2 regions of the Pseudomonas sp. Q1-7 genome follow, and region 2 is predicted to be linked to the other one. Evidence: predicted binding sites of a transcription regulator. Region 2 holds the regulator's gene; the other holds the start of a gene.
The links. Region 2 encodes sigma-54, which starts transcription at its own class of promoters, with help from an activator protein. Its sites were predicted from a motif close to ANTGGCATNNANNTTGCTNT; they were not measured.
Positions count from the first base shown of each region.

Region 1: a site for sigma-54 is predicted at 9,242-9,261, ahead of PJW05_RS05530 (pilin). Genes of this name have one in related genera too.

Region 1 is NZ_CP116304.1:1,188,751-1,199,787, forward strand. Features, by position in the region: gene PJW05_RS05475 (NAD(P)/FAD-dependent oxidoreductase) at 117-1,415, opposite strand; gene PJW05_RS05480 (DUF3094 family protein) at 1,476-1,649, opposite strand; gene PJW05_RS05485 (DUF1780 domain-containing protein) at 1,738-2,364, opposite strand; gene PJW05_RS05490 (GNAT family N-acetyltransferase) at 2,487-2,909, shown strand; gene PJW05_RS05495 (FAD/FMN-containing dehydrogenase) at 2,914-3,381, shown strand; gene PJW05_RS05500 (energy-coupling factor ABC transporter permease) at 3,378-4,067, shown strand; gene yacG (DNA gyrase inhibitor YacG) at 4,416-4,616, opposite strand; gene coaE (dephospho-CoA kinase) at 4,613-5,224, opposite strand; gene PJW05_RS05515 (prepilin peptidase) at 5,221-6,093, opposite strand; gene PJW05_RS05520 (type II secretion system F family protein) at 6,096-7,313, opposite strand; gene pilB (type IV-A pilus assembly ATPase PilB) at 7,316-9,022, opposite strand; gene PJW05_RS05530 (pilin) at 9,309-9,785, shown strand; gene PJW05_RS05535 (PglL family O-oligosaccharyltransferase) at 9,856-11,037, shown strand, end outside.
Region 2 is NZ_CP116304.1:1,294,506-1,305,542, reverse strand. Features, by position in the region: gene PJW05_RS06080 (ATP-binding cassette domain-containing protein) at 1-416, opposite strand, end outside; gene PJW05_RS06075 (KpsF/GutQ family sugar-phosphate isomerase) at 647-1,621, shown strand; gene PJW05_RS06070 (KdsC family phosphatase) at 1,621-2,145, shown strand; gene lptC (LPS export ABC transporter periplasmic protein LptC) at 2,155-2,724, shown strand; gene lptA (lipopolysaccharide transport periplasmic protein LptA) at 2,711-3,247, shown strand; gene lptB (LPS export ABC transporter ATP-binding protein) at 3,247-3,972, shown strand; gene PJW05_RS06050 (RNA polymerase factor sigma-54) at 4,120-5,616, shown strand; gene hpf (ribosome hibernation-promoting factor, HPF/YfiA family) at 5,701-6,009, shown strand; gene ptsN (PTS IIA-like nitrogen regulatory protein PtsN) at 6,023-6,487, shown strand; gene rapZ (RNase adapter RapZ) at 6,497-7,354, shown strand; gene PJW05_RS06030 (HPr family phosphocarrier protein) at 7,371-7,643, shown strand; gene pmbA (metalloprotease PmbA) at 7,989-9,335, opposite strand; gene yjgA (ribosome biogenesis factor YjgA) at 9,483-10,004, shown strand; gene tldD (metalloprotease TldD) at 10,023-11,037, opposite strand, start outside.

The sequences.
Region 1 (11,037 bases), 110 kb from region 2:
CCGCTTTTTTGTTTGGCCCGGGAAATCCGCAAATGCCGGTGCGGTTTCGGCCTACTCGCGAACGACGCCAAGCGGGCCGTTCGCGAGCGGGAGTACGCCGCAGGTTATGGTCTGTGTCAGTGCAGCTTCAGGCGTGGGTCCGTGCTGCGACCGATCCTGTCGCTGAGCATCAGCAGGGCGGTGCGGAATCCGCCGTAGAGCGCCATCTGGTGCATCCGGTAGAGCGAGATGTAGAACATCCGCGCCAGCCAACCTTCGAGTTTCACGCTGCCCATCAGATTGCCCATGAGGTTACCCACGGCGCTGAAGCTCGACAGCGAGATCAGCGAGCCGTAGTCCTTGTACTGGTAGTCCGGCAGGGGCTGGCCTTGCAGGCGCAGCTTGAGCGACTTCACCAGCAGCGAGGCCTGCTGGTGCGCCGCCTGGGCGCGGGGCGGCACGTTGCGTTCGCTGCCGTCGCCCAGCGGGCAGGCGGCGCAGTCGCCGAAGGCGAAGATGTCGTCGTCGCGGGTGGTTTGCAGGGTCGGACGCACCACCAGTTGGTTGATGCGGTTGCTTTCCAGGCCGTCCAGATCCTTGAGGAAGGCCGGGGCGCGGATGCCGGCGGCCCAGACCTTGAGGCTGGCAGGAATCATCTCGCCCTGGGCGGTGAGCAGGCCTTCCGCGGTGACTTCCTTGACCGCGGCGCCAGTCATCACCGTGACGCCGAGCGTCTCCAGGGTACGGTGCACCGGGGCGCCGATGCGCTCTGGCAGGGCGGGAAGTACGCGCGGGCCGGCTTCGATCAGGGTGATGCGCATGTTTTCCGGCTGGATGCTGTCCAGGCCATAGGCTGCCAGTTCGTGGGCGGCGTGGTGGAGCTCCGCCGCCAGTTCGACGCCCGTGGCGCCGGCGCCGACGATGGCGACGCTGATCTGGTCGTTCGCGTCCTGCTGGGCGTGGGCGCGCAGGTAGTGGCTGAGCAGCTTGCGGTGGAAGCGCTCGGCCTGCTCGCGGGTGTCGAGGAAGATGCAGTGCTGGGCTGCGCCTTCGGTGCCGAAGTCATTGGTGGTGCTGCCGACGGCAATCACCAGACTGTCATAGGCGAGTTCGCGGGAAGGCACCAGTTCGCGCCCGTCCTCGTCATGGGTGGCGGCCAGTTGGATGACCTTGCGCGTGCGGTCCAGCCCGCTCATGCGACCGAGCTGGAACTCGAAATGGTTCCACTTGGCCTGGGCCACGTAGTTCAGCTCGTTCTCCGTGGAGTTCAGCGAACCGGCCGCCACTTCGTGGAGCAGGGGTTTCCAGATATGGGTGAGGTTGGCGTCGGCCAGGATGATCTTGGCCTGGCCTTTCTTGCCGAGGGTCCTACCCAGACGGGTAGCGAGCTCCAGGCCGCCGGCGCCGCCGCCGACGATCACGATGCGATGGGACATGGGAAAGTCTCACAAGGCTATAGGAATTCTTTGTCGCCGAGGGCGAGCGCAGGGGGCGGCTCATAGCACCAGTCGGCTCAGGAGGCGGCTGAGGATACCCAGGGCGACGACGATGGCCAGTACGATCCACAGCAGGCGCCATGGACGGAACGGCTGGCGTTCCACCTGGTGCTGGGGGAGGTTCAGGTACTGGTCGACCTTCTGCTGGTCTTCGGGCGTCAGGCGGCTGGGCATGGGGGCCTCGACTTTGGACTGACGGGCATTCTAGCTGGCGGATTCGCGGCGGCTCAACGCGCGGCGCGGGAAAATTGCGTGGGGCCGGTCAGAGGCCGATGCCGACGTCGAACAGAATGGTCCGGCCGAGGTTGTTGCGCAGGAAGTCCGGCGCGTCGGCATGGGCGAAGAGTACCCGGGCAAAGTTCGACCCCACCAGCGACAGCGAGCGCCAGCCCTGGCGCAGGTATTCGGTAGGGGGCGGAAAGGGGCTGTTGAAGTCCGGTGTGGCTCGTTTGAGGTTGACGAATGCCAGGAGGTCGAGATCGCCCGGGTCGAGGCCGCGCTCGCCATAGTTGCGCGCTTTCTTGCGCAATGTCGGTGCCAGGCGTGCCTGGAGTTCGGCGGCGGCAATGCGCTTTGGGCGGCTTTCCCGGCGCACCAGTTGAGCGAGGGAAAAGGCGCTGCGCCGGCGTTCCAGTTCGGCGCGCCATTCCTCGTTGAGGCGGCGCCCTTCGTCGAGGACGAAGAACACCTCGAAATTGGCTTCGCGAAACTGCACGTCTGGCGGTTCCTGGCCGGTGCTGAAGTCTTCGAGCCGATAGGGCAGGTTGAGCGCCTGCAAGAGTCGCTGGCAGACCCAGCGCTCGCGTTCCCACTTGCGCGCATTCGACAGGAAGTCGTTGGCTTGCTCGGCCTGCCGCGTCAGCAGGCGCAGGTAGTCGGACTCGTTCATGCCCCGCAGCTTAGCCCTCCGGCCAGGGCTCTGGGTACCCCCGGCGGGCCATCGCGACAACTGCGCGCAGGTTGCCTGGCGCAGGGGCGGTGTAAACTTTCAGGACTTGCCGGGAGCCCGTCATGCGCATTCGCCCCATTACCGCCGCCGACCATGCCGCTTTGCTCGAACTCTGGCGCCGCACGCCGGGCATCCGGTTGCGCGCGGAAGATGAGCTGGAGCCCTTCTGCGCGTTCCTGCAACGCAATCCCGATCTCTGTCTGCTGCTGGAGGATGATCGCGGTCGCCTGGCCGGCAGCCTGTTGGTGGGGCACGACGGGCGCCGCGGCTATCTGCAGCACCTGGTGGTCGACTTGCCGTTTCGCGGCAAGGGATGGGCGCGCGCCCTGCTGCAGGAGGCGCTGCGGCGGCTGACGGCCCTGGGAATCCGCAAGTCCCACGTGTTTGTCCTGGAGGACGCGCCCGAAGCGTTGGCCTTCTGGCAGATGCAGCGCGGCTGGTCGGAGCGTGAAGACATTCGGGTCTATTCGACCAGCGGAGACTGAATCGATGCGGAGCTGCCTGGGCGTGGTGCTTTGTCTGCTGGCCACATTCGGTCATGGGTTGGAGGTGGGCGAACGTCTGGCGCCCTGGACCCTGCTGGACCAGTACGAGAAGCCCTACAGCCTCAACGATGGCCTGCAGGTGCTGCTGGTGGCGCGCAGCATGGAGGGTGGCGAGCTGGTGAAAGCCGCACTGGAGGGGCGCTCCAGCGGGTATCTCGAAGCTCGCCGTGCGGTGTTCGTGGCCGACATCAGCCGCATGCCCTCACTGGTCGCCTCGCTTTTCGCCATTCCCGCGATGCGTAATTACACCTACCGCGTCCTGCTGGACCCTGAGGCCCGCGTCGCCAGCCGCTATCCGGGGGATGAATCCCGTGTGCTCTGGCTGCGGCTCGATCGCGGCAGGCTCATGGAGCGCAAGGAGTTTGGCGATGCGGCGGCGCTGCGTGCGGCCCTGGAGTCGCTGGCGCCGTGATCACCGCCGATCTCCTGTCTGCACAGACCCTGGCGCTTGGTTGGGGGCTCTACCTACCCGCCATTGCCTGGGCGGCATGGCGCGCGCCCTGGGTCGAGCTCTTCAGCGATGTTCGCCGCCAGCACCTTGTGTTCGGCACGGTGCTGCTGCTCTTTCTGCTCTGGCTGATGCGGCGTGACTTCGACTCAGGCGTGTCCTATCACTTCATCGGCATGACCGCCGTTACCCTGTTGCTGGATTGGCCATTGGCGGTGCTGGGAGGCCTGGTCGCGCAGCTGGGCCTGCTATTGCTGGGCAAGCAGGAGCTGGCGGCCCTGGGCATCAACGGTGTCTTGCTGGTGCTGCTGCCGATCCTGGTCACTGAGCTGTGCGCCAGTTGGGTCGAGCACTACCAACCGCGCAACCTGTTCGTCTACATCTTCTGCTGCGGCTTTTTCCCGGCGGCCCTGGCTGCGCTGCTGTGCGTGCTTGTTGGGCTGGGGCTGCTGTGGATGGACGGCCTCTTTCCCATGCCGCCCTGGCTGGAGGACTTCATCGGCTACCTCTGGCTGGTGATGTTCCCCGAAGCCTTCATCAACGGCACGGCCGTGACCGCCTTGGTGGTGTTCTGCCCGGAATGGCTGGAAACCTTCAATCGAACCCGTTACCTCCAGGCTCCCTGGAAGGACGACGACACACGTTCGTGAGCCTGGTGGGCGGTGCCTACCCCATCTGCCAGCAGCGCTGGGCCGGGCCGCCAAAAGCACGCGTCACCTTGCCCATCGTGGGGGCGAATGTATTCGCGAAGGGCGGATAACCCGGCCCTGGAGCGTGACTACAGGGGGCTGCGGCCCCGCCTGTTGGGTTTCGTTCCTCTACCCAACCTGCGCCAGCAGCCGGCCGGGGCCTGCGAATTCATTCGCGAAAGGACCGCAGCGCGGTCCCGTAGGTTTGCGCTGAGGAACGAAGCCCGACACTCCGGCCAACTCCGCGCAGCCTGGTCGGGCAGACGGCCCGGGGCGCGACTACAGCGTCGTGCGACCTTGAACGGCCGCTCAGTGCTCGCGCGGCGGCAGGTCGCCGGAGAAAAGGTCGTCTTCCAGATTGTCGCCGGGAATCGCATGTTCCTCGGCCGCCCAGGCACCCAGGTCGATCAGCTTGCAGCGCTCGGAGCAGAAGGGGCGGGAGGGGCTTTGCGGGCCCCACTCCACTGGAGCGCCGCAGGTCGGGCACTCCACTGTGACGGGTTGGCTCATGGCTGGCCTCCTCGCAGGGTCAGGTAGAAGTCGTGCAGGCGCTCCACTTCGCGGCGCAACCAGTTCAGGTCGCGGTCGTTCAGCAGCACGTCGTGGGCATGCTTCAGCCGCTCTTCGCGGCTGGCCTGTACCTTCAATATGGCTTGGACCTGCGCTTCGGGCACGTTGTCCCGCTGCATGGTGCGTTGGATCTGGGCGGTTTCCGGGGCGTCGACCAGCAAGATACGCTGGGTGAGCCGATGCTGGCCGGACTCGATCAGCAGCGGCGACACCAGAATGGCGTACGGGGATTCGGCGCGGGCCAGGTACTGGCTGATTTCCTGCCCGATCAGCGGGTGCAGCAGGCTCTCCAGCCAGCGGCGCTCTTCCGCATTCTCGAAAATGCGCTGGCGCAGGGCCGCGCGGTCCAGTTGGCCGTCCGCCTGCAGCACGTCGTTGCCGAAGTGCTCGGCGATCTTCGCCAGGGCCGGGCGGCCGGGCTCCACCACCCAGCGAGCGGCCTGGTCGGCATCCACCAGGTGGACGCCAAGGTCACTGAAGTGGGCGGCGACGGCGCTCTTGCCGCTGCCGATGCCGCCCGTCAAGCCAAGAATCCAGGGTTTGTTCATTTGAATCCGGCGAACTGCAGATAGGTCGCCGTTATTTGATCACCCCAGAGCAGTGCAATCCAGCCGGCAATCGCCAGATAGGGGCCGAACGGGATGGGTGTGGCGGTGTCCTGGTTGCGCAGACGCAGCATGATCACACCAAGGATCGCGCCCACCAGGGACGACAGCAGGATGGTCAGCGGCAGCACCTGCCAGCCGCCCCAGGCGCCGAGCATCGCCAGCAGCTTGAAGTCGCCGTGGCCCATGCCCTCCTTGCCCGTCACCAGCTTGAACAGCCAGTACACCGACCACAGGCTCATGTAGCCGGCGACCGCGCCCCAGAGCGCATCTTCCAGGCTGGCGAACAGCCCCTGGCTATTGAGGATCAGGCCCAGCCAGAGCAGCGGCAGCACCAGCACATCCGGCAGCAGCTGGTGGTCGACGTCGATCAGGCTCATGGCCAGCAGGCCCCAGGTCAGCACCAGGAAGGCACCGGCCTGCCAGCCGAAACCGAACTGCCAGGCCACATAGGCCGACAGCAGGCCGCAGAACAACTCCACCAGCGGGTAGCGTTTGCTGATCGGGGCTTTGCAGGAAGAGCATTTGCCGCCCAGCGCCAGGTAGCTCACCAGCGGAATATTCTCCCAGGCGCGGATTTCATGGCTGCAATGGGGGCAGCGGGAATTCGGCAGGATCAGGTTGAACGCCGGCCCCTTGGGCTCCGCCGGCAGGCTCAGTGCCTCGCGGGCCTGCTCCTGCCAGTCGCGCAGCATCATCTGCGGCAGGCGATGGATCACCACATTGAGAAAACTGCCCACCAACAGGCCGAGCACCAGAGCGCACAAAACAAAGGCCAGCGCATGGCTGGCCAGAAAGTCGATCAATTGCATTTTTAGACGACGTTGCCGAGTTGGAAGATGGGCAGGTACATGGCGATGATCAGGCCACCCACCAGCACGCCGAGCACGGCCATGATCATGGGTTCCATCAGCGCAGTGAGACCGTCGACGGCGTTATCCACTTCCGCTTCGTAGAAGCTGGCGACCTTGTCCAGCATCTCGTCCAGCGCGCCGGATTCTTCGCCGATGGCGGTCATCTGGGTGGCCATGGCCGGGAAAACGCCCGTGGTGCGCATGGAGAAGTTCAGTTGCATGCCGGTGGACACATCCTGCTTGATCTTCAGTACGGCATTCTTGAACACCACGTTGCCGCTCGCGCCGGCAACGGAGTCCAGCGCATCCACCAGCGGAACGCCCGCCGCGAAGGTGGTGGCGAGGGTGCGGGCGAAGCGCGCCACAGCGGACTTGTACAGGATGTCGCCGACAACCGGCAGCTTGAGCACGGTGTGGTCGACCCAGTCGCGGAATTTTTCCGATTTCCGGTGCGCCTGCTGAATCGCAAAACCGATGGCGAAGAACCCCAGCAGGACAAAAAACCACCATTCCTGCAGGAGCTCCGAAAGCCCAATAACCATCAGGGTAAAGGCGGGGAGCTCAGCGCCAAAATTGGCGAACACCGACTGGAACTGCGGCACCACCTTGATCAGCAGGATGGCTGACACGATGATGGCGACCACAACTACGGCAATCGGGTAGTTCATCGCCTTCTTGATCTTGGCCTTCAGGGCTTCGGTCTTCTCCTTGTAGGTGGCGACACGGTCCAGCAGGGTTTCCAGTGCGCCAGCCTGTTCGCCGGAGTCCACCAGGTTGCAATAGAGCTCGTCAAAATAGAGCGGTTTCTTGCGCAGGGAATTGGCCAGGCTGTTACCGGCGGCCACCTCCTGCTTGACCTCGTTCACCAGCGTGCGCATGGCGGGTTTCTCGAAACCCTCGCCGATGATGTCGAAGGACTGCATCAGCGGCACGCCGGCCTTCATCATGGTCGCCATCTGCCGGGTGAACAGAGCGATGTCCAGGGGCTTGATCTTCTTACCTGCCCCCAGCAGTGAACTGGACTTCTTGCGCACCCGGGTCGGGTTGATGCCCTGCTTGCGCAGTTGGGCCTTGACCAGCGCCGGAGTCGCTCCGGTCAACTCGCCCTTGACCTTCGAGCCTTTCTTGTCCGTACCTTCCCAGGCGAAGGTACTGGTTTTCAGCGCTTTTTCCGCCATGGTTAATCCTTAGTCACGCGGTTGACTTCCTCCAGGCTGGTGATGCCGTTCATGGCTTTCACCAGACCCGAGGTTCGCAGGTCATTGAAGCCATCGCGGCGCGCCTGCTGGGCGATCTGGATGGAGTTGCCTTCTTCCATAATAAGCTGCTGCATGGCCGGCGTGATTTTAACCACTTCATAAATACCCACTCGGCCCTTGTAGCCCTGGTTGCAGTTCTCGCAGCCGACCGGGGCATAGAGCGTGAAGCTGCCGATCCGGTCTTCGGGAAAGCCTTCCTTGAGCAGGGTCTCCCGCGGCACCTCATGCTCCTTCTTGCAATGGCCACACAATTTGCGTGCCAGGCGCTGGGCGATGATCAGGTTGACCGAGGTGGCGATATTGAACGCCGGTACGCCCATGTTGCGCAGGCGGGTCAAGGTCTCGGCGGCGCTATTGGTGTGCAGGGTGGATAGCACCATGTGGCCGGTCTGGGCAGCCTTGATGGCGATCTCGGCGGTTTCCAGGTCGCGGATCTCGCCGACCATGATCACGTCCGGGTCCTGGCGCAGGAAGGCGCGCAGGGCCTGGGCGAAATCCATGCCCTGCTTGGGGTTCACGTTGACCTGGTTGATGCCTTCCAGGTTGATCTCCACCGGGTCTTCCGCCGTGGAGATGTTGATATCCACCGTGTTGAGGATGTTCAGGCCCGTATAAAGGGAGACGGTCTTGCCCGAACCGGTGGGGCCGGTGACCAGGATCATCCCCTGGGGCTGCTTCAGGGCCGTGAGGTACAGCTCCTTCTGTTCTTCCTCGTAACCCAGGGCATCGATACCCATCTGCGCGCTGGTGGGGTCGAGAATCCGCATCACGATCTTCTCGCCCCAGAGGGTGGGCAGGGTGTTGACGCGGAAGTCGATGGATTTCGTCTTGGAAATCTTCATCTTGATCCGGCCGTCCTGGGGTTTGCGGCGTTCGGAAATATCCAGGGCGGCCATCACCTTGAGGCGGGCCGAGATACGGCTGGCCAATTGGATCGGCGGCTTGGCCACCTCATGCAGCATGCCATCGGTGCGGAAGCGGACCCGGTAGGCGCGCTCATAAGGCTCGAAGTGCAGGTCCGACGAGCCGCCGCGGATGGCATCCAGCAGCATCTTGTTGACGAAACGCACCACCGGCGCGTCATCGGCATCCGCGCCACCGGGGCCATCGTTCTTGTCGTCATCCACCGCCTCGACGTCGATGCCGTCCAGGTCGACGTCTCCCAGGTCCTCCATGCCGCTGCCGGCGGAGTCGAAGAACTTTTCGATGGCGTCGCCCAGTTTGTCGTCTTCGACCAGGATGGCTTCAGTATTCAGGCCGGTGCTGAACTGGATATCCGTCACCGCCTGATGATTGGTGGGGTCGGAGATGGCGACGAACAGCTTGTTGCCGCGGCGCCACAGGGGCAGGGCGCGGTGCTGGCGCACCAGTTTCTCGCTCACCAGGTCCCTGGGTTGGGATTCTTTGTCTATGCCGGCGAGGTCGAGAAAGGCGACGCCGAACTGGTCCGCGGCCATCTCCGCCAGGTCGCGGCTTTTCAGCAGCTTGTTCTGCACCAGGTAGGTGATCAGCGGAATCTTGTTACGCTGCGCCTGGGTATGGGCCTGCAGGGCGCTCCGCTCATCGAGGAGATTGGTCAGTACCAGTTGTTTGGCCAGGCCAGAAAGAGTGGATGCGGTCTCGGTCATGGGGGGCGTCAGTCTGCTGGTTGTGACTCTGCCTTATAACGTAGTTGACCATTGTCGCCAAATGTAGGTGGAAGGGGTGACAAAAAAAGGCAGTTAGTGGCTATTTGTGAATTTTTATAGAGGTTCGAGAACTGTAATGAGAGCGCGCGGGACGGGGGCTATTCAGATTGCGTGGTTCCAATAAGCGTAGTTTCGGCGGTTTCAGAAGGTGGTCGATGACTTGGCACGAACTGTGCCTTAGTGTCCGCAGGTCGTCTGGCCTATCACATATCGAGGATATAAATATATGAAGGCTCAAAAAGGTTTTACTCTAATTGAATTGATGATCGTCGTTGCGATCATCGGCATTCTCGCCGCAGTCGCATTGCCCGCCTATCAGGACTACACCAAGCGCGCCAAGATGTCAGAAGTAGTTTTGGCTGCTTCCGCGTGTCGTACTACGGTGACTGAGGTTGTACAGTCGTCAAGCGTTTCTTTGCCTGCGGCGAATGCTTGGGGATGTGAGTCTGCATCGCAGAGCTCCCGCTACGTTAAGGCGGTGAGCACTACGGCGGCTGGGGTTATCAGTGTGCAGGCGACTGGCTTCAACGACTCGGATATTGATGACAAGTTCATCACGCTCACACCGTACACTGATGGCGCCGCCTCTTCTGCTCTTGCCGCTACCGATGCGGGTAAGACTGTGGCTGCATGGAAATGTGGTCCTGCTGCAACTAATGGGGTCCCGGCGAAATTCCTTCCGGGCTCTTGCCGCGGCAACTAATCTGTTAACGCTTTTAAGAAGGGGAGATGCCTAGGCATCTCCCTTTTTTTGTGGGGTGGATATGGAAAGAGTGTCAATCCTGTTTTTATGGGTGGCGAGTATTCTCATGGTGATGTCCTGGTTATTGCCTAATCACTATTATCCATGGGTTTCCTTTTATAATGATTTTTCTGCTTTCTTGGCTCTGATTGTTCTATCTGGTTTTTTTATTTTTTCGCAGGGCTTTCCTATCTCTGCGACTAGTTTGTCATTGATGGTGGTGGCTTGTGTTCCGGTCGTTCAATGGTCGTTCGGTAAGATTTTCTTTCTAGGCGATGCCTTGATCGCAAGCTCTTATTTGTTTGGTGCTGCGCTTGCTGTTGTCTCTGGTCGAATGGTGTTTTTTTTTCTGGGGGCTAGGGCTTTCGAGTGCATGGCATGGATTATATTGGTTGGGGCGATATTGTCTTGTTGGGTGGCGCTAAGACAGTGGTTGGGGTTTGATGGAAATATCTGGGTTGTCGATTTGTCGCCGGGAGGGCGGCCCTATGCGAATCTATCCCAGCCTAACAACTTGGCGACTTTGTTATGCATGTCGTTAGTTTCTATCTTGTATTTGTGGGAGCGGTTTCGGTTAGGTCGATTTTCGGCGGCGTTAGTCGCTTTATATCTGATTGTAGGGGTGGCAATCACTCAGTCTCGTACGCCATGGCTGGGCGCTTTATGCATTCTTGTCTGGTGGTCCTGCAAAGCACAACGCGCCAATATGCGACTTTCTGTCTCATGGCTCACCCTTTGGGTTGGAGTGTATGCGGTAGCAGTGCTGGCTTTACCATATTTGGCGGATGCTTTGTATCTATCTGCTGTCAACCTGGTGGAGCGTGCTCAAGCATTGCATCGTATAGAGCTTTGGCGGCAATTATGGATGGCCATATTGCATGGGGGGTGGTGGGGTTATGGGTGGAACCAAGTCAGTGTTGCGCAAATAGGAGTCTCCTTAGGTCATTCAGTTCAATTGATGTCTGAGCATAGCCATAATATCTTTCTTGATATTTTGATATGGAATGGGCCCTTGCTAGGGGGGGGGGTCGCCTTGCTGGTTTTGGCTCATTTTTCGCGATTGGCGTGGCGCATCAAAACTTGTGAGGGTGTATTTGCTCTATTGGTGATCGGGTTGGTTTTCCTGCATGGTCTGCTTGAGTTTCCTCTAGAGTACGGGTTCTTTCTATTACCTATTGGTATCCTGTTGGGAATGCTGGAAGGAGAGCAAAGC
Region 2 (11,037 bases):
TCGATGGCCCCCCGCAGCCCGACGGCCTGAAGCTTCATCAGGACAATGTCACGAATCATTTCCTCGGGCAGTTGAGTGTGCACCCGCAGCGGAAACGCGACGTTCTCGAAGACATCCAGGTCGGTGAACAGCGCACCGCTCTGGAACAGCACACCGAACTGCTTGCGCATATCGAACAGGTCGGCACGGGAAAGTTGGGGTAGGTTCTGGCCATTGACCCAGACCTCGCCGCTGGCGGGTTTGAGCTGGGCCGCAATCAGACGCAGCAGCGTGGTCTTGCCGCAGCCGGAAGGCCCCATGATGCCGGTCACCTTGCCGCGCGGGATGCGGATATCGACATCTTGGAAAATACTGCGCGTGCCGCGCTTGAAGGTTACCCCCTTCAGCTCGACGGCATAGGCGTTTTCGGCGCTCATCTGGACTCCTTGCAATACAGCCTCCCTGAAAGACGACGCGCCCCAACGCAAGGACACCCGCCCGGGACAGGCCGAACAAGGCGCGAACTATATCACCGCGCCAATGCGCCTCCCAAGGCCGCCCCAGCCCCTGTTCAGCTTTGCGACAGCTTCCTCGGCATTGGCGCGTGAGCTGAATCGCCTTTATCGCTATAATCGCTGACTTTTCCTTCGGCAACCGCGCGCCCTCCATGAGCCAATCCAGCGATCTCATCAAGTCCGCACAACGCACCATCCAGCTCGAACGCGAGGCGATCGACGCCCTTCTGCCGCGCATAGACGCTGATTTCGTACGCGCCAGCGAGCTCATCCTGGCCTGCAAGGGGCGCGTGGTGGTTGTGGGAATGGGCAAGTCCGGGCACATCGGCAAGAAAATCGCTGCTACCCTGGCGAGCACCGGGACCCCGTCCTTCTTCGTTCACCCGGCCGAAGCGAGCCATGGCGACATGGGCATGATCACCCGCGATGACGTGGTGTTGGCGCTATCCAACTCCGGCTCCACCGCTGAGATCGTCACCCTTCTGCCGCTGATCAAGCGCCTTGGCATCACCCTGATCAGCCTTACCGGGAATCCGGATTCGGCGCTGGCCAAGGCCGCCGCGGCCAATCTCGATGCCCGCGTGGCCCAAGAAGCCTGCCCGCTGAACCTGGCCCCCACCTCCTCCACCACAGCCGCCCTCGTGCTAGGTGACGCACTGGCCATCGCCCTGCTGGAGGCCCGAGGCTTCACGGCCGAAGACTTTGCCTTCTCCCACCCGGGCGGTGCACTGGGGCGGCGCCTGCTGCTCAAGGTGGAGAACATCATGCACGGCGGCGACAGCCTGCCTAGCGTCGCGCGCGGCACGCCTCTGCGTGAGGCGCTGCTGGAAATGACCCGCAAGGGCCTTGGCATGACCGTGGTGAAGGAGGATGACGGCAGTCTCGCGGGCATATTCACCGACGGCGACCTGCGCCGCACCCTGGACAAGGGCGTTGATGTGCGCCATGCCAGCATCGACGACGTCATGACCATCCACGGGAAGACCGTGCGACCGGACATGCTCGCCGCCGAAGCCCTGAAGATCATGGACGACTACAAGATCAACGTGCTGGTAGTGGTCGACGAAGACGACCGCCCCGTTGGCGCCCTGCATATCCACGACATGACCCGCGCCGGAGTGATCTGATGAGCAACGAACTCCTCGTCCGTGCCAAGGCCGTTCGCCTGGCCGTGTTCGATGTGGACGGCGTACTGACCGACGGCCGCCTCTACTTCCTGCCTGGCGGCGGCGAATTCAAGACCTTCAATACCCTCGACGGCCACGGCATCAAGATGCTGATGAATGCTGGGGTACGCACCGCCATCATCAGCGGCCGCCAGTCCGAAGTGGTCGAGCGCCGCGCACAGAACCTCGGCATCCAGCACCTGTTTCAGGGGCGCGAAGACAAGCTGGTGGTGCTTGACGGCCTGCTTGCCGAACTCGGATTGACCCATGACCAGGTCGCCTACCTCGGCGACGACCTGCCCGACCTGCCGGTGATCCGCCGCGTCGGCCTGGGCATGGCGGTCGCCAACGCCGACGCCTTTGTGCGCGAGCGCGCCCATGGCGTCACGCAAGCCCGCGGTGGCGAAGGCGCGGCGCGCGAGTTCTGCGAACTCATCCTGCGCGCCCAGGGCAAACTGGAAGCGGCGCAAGCCGCCTATCTCTGAGACCCGCCCATGCCCAAGAACCTTCGCCTGGCCCTGATCCTGACACCCGTCGTGGCGCTGCTCATCGCCCTCGGCTACTGGAACATCCGTCCGGAAAGCTTCATGGACCGGACCTCCGCCCAGCGCAACGACAATGCCATCGACTTCTACGTCGAGAACGGCAAGAGCACCCAGTTCCAGCCCGATGGCAAGCTCAACTACGAAATGACCGCCAAGCGCCTCGAACACCTCAAGGCGACCGATGTCACCTTGCTGACCAACCCCGACCTCCTGCTGCACCGCGGAACCGCCTACCCCTGGCACGTGCAGAGCGAGCGTGGCGAGGTGGGCCCCGAAGGCAAGCAGGTCGAACTGATCGACAAGGTCAGGGTGGCCCGCACTGACGCCAAGGGGCGCCCGACCATCCTGACTACCAGCCGCCTGACCGTGTTCCCCGACGAGGAATATGCGCAGACCCAGCAAGCCGTTAGAATCGACGCGGCCAATGGGGTGACCACGGCACAAGGAATGAAAGCGTACTTGAATGACGGCAGGATGCTCCTGCAGTCCAACGTAAGAGGTCAGCATGAGGTTCGTTAATACCCTCCCCCTGTTGCTCAGCCTGGGCACCGCACTCGGAAGTGCTACCGCCTGGGCACTGCCCACGGACCGCGACCAACCGATCCGCGTCCAGGCCGACAGCGCCGAGCTCGATGACAAACAGGGTGTCGCGGTGTACCGCGGCAACGTCGTGATCACCCAGGGCACCCTGAAGATCACCGGCGACACCGTCACCATCACCCAGGACGCCAATGGCGACGTCGAAGTCTTTACCTCGGTGGGCAAACCCGCCTACTACGAGCAAAGGCCCGCTGTGGACAAGGAAATCGTCAAAGCCTACGGCCTGACCATCCAGTACTTCGCCGCCAACGAGCGCATCATCCTTCTCGACCAGGCCAAGGTGGTTCAGGAAGGCAATACCTTCGAAGGCGAAAAAATCGTTTATGACACCCAACGCCAGATCGTCAACGCGGGCCGCGCCACCGGCAGCAACGTGACCACGCCGCGCCCACGGATCGACATGGTCATCCAGCCGAAGAAAAAAGAGCAGAAAGCACAGTAATGGCGACTCTCAAAGCCCAGCACCTCGCCAAGAGCTACAAGAGCCGCCAGGTGGTTCGCGACGTCAGCCTGTCCATCGACAGCGGCCAGATCGTCGGCCTCCTCGGCCCCAACGGCGCGGGCAAGACGACCTGTTTCTACATGATCGTCGGCCTGGTCAAGGCCGATCAGGGGCGCGTTCTCATCGACCAGCAGGACGTCACCCACCAGCCCATGCACGGCCGCGCCCGCGCCGGCATTGGCTACCTGCCGCAGGAAGCCTCGATTTTCCGCAAGCTCAGCGTGGCGGACAACATCATGGCGATTCTCGAGACCCGCAAGGACCTCGACCGCGCCGCACGCCGCAAAGAGCTGGAAAGTCTGCTGCAGGAATTCCATATCAGCCACATTCGTGACAGCCTCGGCATGAGCCTGTCGGGTGGCGAACGCCGTCGCGTGGAGATTGCCCGCGCCCTCGCCACCGCCCCCAAGTTCATCCTGCTGGACGAGCCCTTCGCCGGCGTGGACCCGATTTCCGTGGGCGATATCAAGCAGATCATCCATCACCTCAAGGCCAAGGGGATCGGTGTGCTCATCACCGACCACAACGTCCGCGAGACCCTGGACATCTGCGAGACCGCCTACATCGTCAGCGATGGACAGCTGATCGCCGAAGGCAATGCGGAAGCCATCCTGGCCAATCAGTTGGTGAAGGAAGTCTACCTAGGCCACGAGTTCCGCCTGTAGTTTCGCGCGACCGCGCCTACAAGGCGACTTGCGCGAGCTAGGCAAATCCTTCAAGGTCAGGCATATAATTTGCTTCCTGGTGGCGCCTCGGCGCCCTGTAGTGGATGGCGCGCGAGCGCCGGCGAATAAGGTGCTAAGCCCTCTGCCATGAAACCATCGCTAGTCCTCAAGATGGGCCAGCAGCTGACGATGACCCCTCAGCTGCAACAGGCCATCCGCCTGCTCCAACTCTCCACCCTGGACCTCCAACAGGAGATCCAGGAAGCGCTGGAGTCGAACCCGATGCTCGAGCGGCAGGAGGATGGCGACGACTTCGACACCTCCGACCCCATGGCCGAAGGCGATCAGTTGCCCAATCCCGGCAGCCAGGAGGTCAGCTTCCAGGAGTCCAGCGTCGAGACCAATGCCGAAGCCATGGAAGATGGCGAGTGGCACGAACGCATTCCTAACGAACTTCCCGTCGACACCGCCTGGGAAGACGTCTACCAGACCAGTGCCAGCAGCCTGCCGAGCAACGATGACGACGAATGGGACTTCACCTCGCGCACCTCGGTCGGTGAGAGCCTGCAGAGCCACCTGCTCTGGCAACTCAACCTGGCGCCCATGTCCGATACCGACCGCCTGATCGCGGTCACCCTGATCGACTGCATCAACAGCGACGGCTACCTTGAGGAGTCACTGGCGGAGATCGTCGATGCCTTCGACCCCGAACTCGGTATCGAACTGGACGAGGTCGAAGTCGTCCTCCACCGAATCCAGCAGTTCGAGCCCGCCGGTATCGGTGCCCGCGACCTGCGCGAGTGCCTGCTCCTGCAACTGCGCCAACTGCCCCCGGGAACCCCATGGCTGACCGAGGCACAACGACTGGCGAGCGATTTCCTCGACCTGCTGGGCGGCCGCGACTACACCCAGTTGATGCGGCGCATGAAGGTCAAGGAGGACGAGCTGCGCCAGATCATCGAACTGATCCAGGGCCTGAATCCACGCCCCGGCTCGCAGATCGAAGCGAGCGAGCCCGAGTACGTCGTACCTGACGTCATCGTTCGCAAGCACAACGAACGCTGGCTGGTGGAGCTGAACCAGGAAGCCGTGCCGCGCCTGCGTGTCAATCCTCACTACGCCGGCTTCGTCCGCCGCGCGGACTCCAGCGCCGACAACACCTTCATGCGCAACCAGTTGCAGGAGGCGCGCTGGTTCATCAAGAGCCTGCAGAGCCGCAACGAAACCCTGATGAAGGTGGCCACCCAGATCGTCGAGCACCAGCGCGGCTTTCTCGAATACGGCGAAGAGGCGATGAAACCCCTGGTCCTGCACGACATCGCTGAAGCCGTGGGCATGCACGAGTCAACCATCTCGCGCGTGACCACCCAGAAATACATGCACACACCCCGCGGAATCTACGAGCTGAAGTACTTCTTCTCCAGCCACGTCAGTACTTCGGAAGGCGGCGAATGCTCGTCTACCGCGATCCGCGCCATCATCAAGAAACTGGTCGCAGCGGAAAATCCGAAAAAGCCGTTGAGTGACAGCAAGATCGCTGGTTTACTGGAGGCACAGGGCATTCAAGTGGCCCGTCGCACAGTAGCCAAGTATCGCGAATCCCTTGGGATAGCGCCTTCCAGCGAACGAAAGCGACTGATGTGACGCGGATATTGACCCACGCCAAAGTGTTCCGGTGGCAGGCCCGTTAGCCTGTCTCTTCTACACGGGCAATAAGGAGAACGCGGTATGCAAGTCAACATCAGTGGACATCAACTGGATGTGACCGACGCCCTGCGCAACTACGTTGTCGAGAAATTCGACCGTCTGGAGCGCCATTTCGACCGAATCACCAACGTACAGGTGATCATGCAGGTCGAGAAACTCAAACAGAAAATCGAAGCCACTTTGCACATCGCCGGCGGCGAAGTCGTTGCCAATGCGGAGCATGAAGACATGTATGCCGCCATCGACCTGCTCACCGACAAGCTCGATCGCCAATTGATCAAGCACAAGGAAAAGCAGTTGAACCGCCAGCAGGGTGCCACTGCCCGCTGACCCTCTCCCCTCTATGATCCGACTCGAGCAAATCCTGACCCCCGGCCGTTCCCTGGTGAACGTGCCGGGTGGCAGCAAGAAACGTGTACTGGAACAGATTGCCAAGCTGGTCGCCCGTGATCTTCCCGACCTCGACAACCAGGATGTCTTCGAAAGCCTGGTAGCCCGGGAAAAGCTCGGCTCCACCGGATTCGGCAACGGCATTGCCATTCCCCACTGTCGCCTCACCGGCTGCATGTCGCCCATCAGCGCCGTGCTGCGCCTTGATGCTCCAGTCGATTTCGACGCCATCGACGGCGCCCCGGTTGACCTGCTGTTCGTCCTGCTGGTCCCGGAGGCCGCTACCGATGAACATCTTGAACTTCTGCGCCAGATCGCCAGTATGCTCGATCGCAGCGATGTGCGTGAGCGCCTGCGCGAGGCTCCCGACAGCACCAGCCTGTATCAGGTGGTCGTGGACGTACAGAGCGGACGCTAGGATTCCCGCATGCGCCTGATCATCGTCAGCGGTCGCTCCGGATCGGGCAAAAGCACCGCCCTCGATGTTCTCGAGGACCACGGTTTCTACTGCATCGATAACCTGCCCGCCGGCCTGCTTCCCGAACTGGCCGAACGGGCGCTGCTGCACACCGAGCTACTGGAACCCAAAGTGGCCGTGTCCGTCGACGCGCGCAACCTGCCCAGCCAGTTGCAGCGCTTTCCCGAACTGCTCATCGAGGCGCGCAGTCGCCACATCAAATGCGATGTGCTTTACCTCGACGCAGACCATGACACCCTGCTCAAGCGCTTCTCCGAAACGCGTCGGCGCCATCCACTGACCACCAACGATCGCTCCCTGGCCGAAGCCATCCAGGACGAAGAAGTCCTGCTGGCCCCCATTGCCGATCTCGCCGACCTGAAGATCGACACCACCCACCTCAACCTCTATCAGCTGCGTGACAGCATCAAGCTGCGCCTGCTGAACCAGCCGGAACCCGGTACCGCGTTCCTGGTCGAGTCCTTCGGTTTCAAGCGCGGCATGCCCGTGGACGCCGACCTGGTGTTCGACGTGCGCTGCCTGCCCAATCCTTACTGGAAGCCGGAGCTGCGCGACCATTCAGGACTGGAGCCGGCAGTCGCCGAGTACCTTGCGAGTCAACCGGACGTCGAGGAGATGTATCAGGATATCCTCGGCTACTTGAACAAATGGCTGCCGCGCTTCGCCGCCAGCAATCGCGCCTATGTCACCATTGCCATCGGCTGCACCGGCGGACATCACCGTTCGGTCTACATCGCGGAACGCCTTGGCGCGGCATTGAAACCCAGCTTGAAGAATGTCCAGGTTCGCCACCGCGACCTCAGTTAGAAGGATTGGAAACGCGATGCCCGCCTGCGAGATCACCATCATCAACAAGCTCGGCTTGCACGCCCGGGCGGCGGCGAAGTTCGTCGGCGTAGCCGGCCGTTTCCCCTGCCAGATTCGCGTGGGCCGTTCTCCCGAGAGCCTGGTGGATGGCAAGAGCATCATGGCGGTAATGATGCTGGCCGCTGGCAAAGGCACGCCCATTCATCTGCACACCGAGGGTGAGCAGGATGACGACGCCCTCAATGCACTGATCGAGCTGATCAACAACAAATTCGACGAAGGCGAATGAGCGCCGGCCGCACCCGGCCAGCAGCATCCAGCAGTTGGCGGGAGAGGCCTCTCGCGCACGCCAGGCGGGCAGGAGCCAACCTTGGAACGTTGCTGCCGCTGTGGCGATGAAGCGTTAGCTAAACCAGGAATCATCGAGAGCGAGTGCGCGGCCTGGCCTGTCAGCGCCAGTCGTCGTTGAACGACTGATCATGGAATCGATCAGGCACGCCAGCATTCAAATCATCTTGAATTTCAAGCGCAATGACCACCCGTAACAGCGCAGTGCAAGCCGGCCCAAAGTACAGCCATCGGCCAGCAATGAATCACGCGCCCGGGGGCGCGCGTTCGAGAGGCATTGAATCGATCAGCTACCGGCGACCGTCATTCGTTCGATCATGACCGAACCGGTGCGGATATTGCCGCGCAGCTCGAGATCGCTGCCGATTGCAACAATTTGACGGAACATGTCCTTCAGGTTACCGGCGATGGTCACCTCCTGAACCGGGAACTGGATCTCGCCGTTCTCCACCCAATAACCAGCGGCTCCACGGGAGTAATCGCCGGTCACCATATTCAACCCCTGCCCCATCAGCTCGGTCACAAGCAGGCCACGCCCCATGCGCCGCAGCAGCGCCGCCTGGTCTTCCTGGCCATGGCTGACGAAGAGGTTGTGCACACCACCGGCATTGGCCGTGCTGGGCAGGCCCAGTTTGCGCCCGGAATAGGTACCGAGGATGTAGGAGACGAGTTCGCCTTTCTCGACGAAAGGCTTGGCGTAAGTCGCCAGGCCGTCATTGTCGAAGGCCGCGCTGGCCATGGCACGCGGAATGTGCGGGCGTTCGTCGATGGACAGCCATTCCGGGAACAGCCGTTGGCCCAGGGCGCCTTCGAGGAACGACGACTTGCGGTACAGGTTGCCGCCGGAAATGGCGCCGAGGAAGCTGCCGAAGAGGCCGGTGGCCAGCTCGGCGGCGAACAGCACCGGCACCTCGCAGGTCGGCACCGGGCGTGCGCCCAGCCGCGCCGCTGTTCGCTCGGCGGCGCGCCGGCCGATGCTGAGCGGGTCGGCCAGTTGGCTGCCGATGCGGCTGACGTCGTACCAGTAGTCGCGCTGCATCTGGCCCTGGGCCTCGGCGATCATCACGCAGCTGAGGCTGTGCCGGGTGCTGGCATAGCCGCCGACGAAGCCATGGCTGTTGCCGTAGACCCGGCAGCCTTGATGGGTATTGAGGGTCGTGCCGTCAGCCTTGCTGACGCGCTTGTCAGTCTCGAACGCCGCTGTTTCGCAAATCAGCGCCTGCTCCACCGCCTGCTCCGGGGTGATCGCCCAGGGATGGTAGAGGTCGAGTTCCGGCAGGTCGCGGGCCATCAGCGCCGCATCGGCCAAGCCGGCGCATTCGTCCTCGGAGGCATGCCTGGCGATAGCCAGGGCTGCAGCGACGGTTTCTCGAATCGCATCCCCGCCGCTGGCAGAGGTACTGGCCGACCCCTTGCGCTGCCCGACGTACAGGGTGATGCCGAAGCCCTGATCACGGTTGAATTCGACCGTTTCCACCTCGCCCTGGCGAACGGTGGTGGACAGTCCCTGCTCCACTGAAACAGCCACTTCGCAGGCGCTGGCGCCCTGGCGTCGGGCTTCGGCAAGGATGCGCTCGACCCGCGCCTGCAGTTCCGGCAATGCTTCCGGGCCGACCACTTCTACTTCACTCATAGCCACTCCAGTTCATAAATGCTTCGACACGGCGGGACGAGCATGACGCCCCCCAGCCGTACGTACCGCGCTCCGGCGGTGCCAGCCGGGCCGGACAAGGCGGCCCCGACTGGTTATCATGGCGGCGTTTCCCACTGGACCACCCCCATGCCTGAATTCTTCGACGACGACTTCTCCGGAGAGAAGAGCAAATCCCAGGTCAAACGCGAGCTGCACGCGCTGCAGGAGCTCGGTGAGCGCCTGACCACCCTCAAGCCCGACGTGCTGGCCAAGCTGCCGCTCTCCGACGCCCTGCAGAAAGCCCTGGCCGAAGCGCCGAAGCACAAGGCCCACGTCGCCCGCAAACGGCACATCCAGTACATCGGCAAGCTCATGCGCGAGCAGGACATCGAGGCCATCGTCAGCCTGATCGACCAGCTCGACAGCTCCACCCGCGAATATAACGAACGCTTCCACGCCCTGGAGCGCTGGCGCGATCGCCTCATCGAGGGTGGCGACGCCGCCCTGGAGAGCTTCGTCGCCGACTACCCGGACACCGACCGCCAGCACCTGCGCGGCCTGATCCGCCATGCCCAGCACGAAGCAGCTCACAACAAACCGCCAGCCGCCGCGCGCAAGGTGTTCAAGTACATCCGCGACCTGGACGAATCCAAGCGCGGCCTGCGCTGATCCTGCCCGGGGCCGCCATCAGGCCCCCGTTCCTCCCACCGTGATCGCATCAATTTTCAGGGTCGGCTGGCCCACGCCTACCGGCACCGACTGACCATCCTTGCCGCAAGTGCCTACGCCACTGTCCAGCGCCAGGTCGTTACCGACCATGGACACCCGACTCATGGCCTCGGGCCCGTTACCGATCAGCGTGGCGCCCTTCACCGGTGCGGTGATCCTGCCGTTCTCGATCAGGTAGGCCTCGCTGGTGGAGAAGACAAACTTGCCGCTGGTGATGTCCACCTGGCCGCCGCCAAGGTTGGCGCAGTAGAGGCCGCGCTCCACCGAGGCGATGATCTCCTGCGGGTCGCTCTTGCCGGCCAGCATGTAGGTATTGGTCATGCGCGGCATCGGCAGATGCGCATAGGACTCGCGACGGCCGTTGCCGGTGCGCGCCACCTTCATCAGGCGGGCGTTGAGCTTGTCCTGCATGTAGCCCTTGAGCACGCCGTTCTCGATCAGCGTGGTGCACTGGGTCGGTGTGCCTTCGTCGTCGACGCTGAGGGAGCCGCGGCGATAGGCCAAAGTACCGTCGTCGACGATGGTGCACAGGCTGGAGGCGACCTTCTCGCCGATGCGGCCGCTGTAGGCCGAGCTGCCCTTGCGGTTGAAGTCCCCTTCCAGGCCATGGCCCACGGCCTCGTGCAGCAGGACGCCGGACCAACCCGCGCCCATTACCACGGGAAGGGTACCGGCCGGGGCGGGAACCGCTTCCAGGTTGACCAACGCCTGGCGCAACGCCTCGCGGGCATAGCCCATGGCGCGGTCTTCCTGAAGGAAGTAACGGTAGTCGGTACGCCCACCACCACCGTGACCGCCGCGCTCACGGCGCCCGTTCTGTTCGACGATCACGCTGACGTTGAAACGCACCAGCGGACGCACATCGGCGCCCAGGCTGCCGTCGTTGGCGGCGATGAGGATACGCTCCCAGACCCCGGCCATGCTCACGGTGACCTGCTTGATGCGCGGGTCCAGGGCACGAGTGGCGGCATCG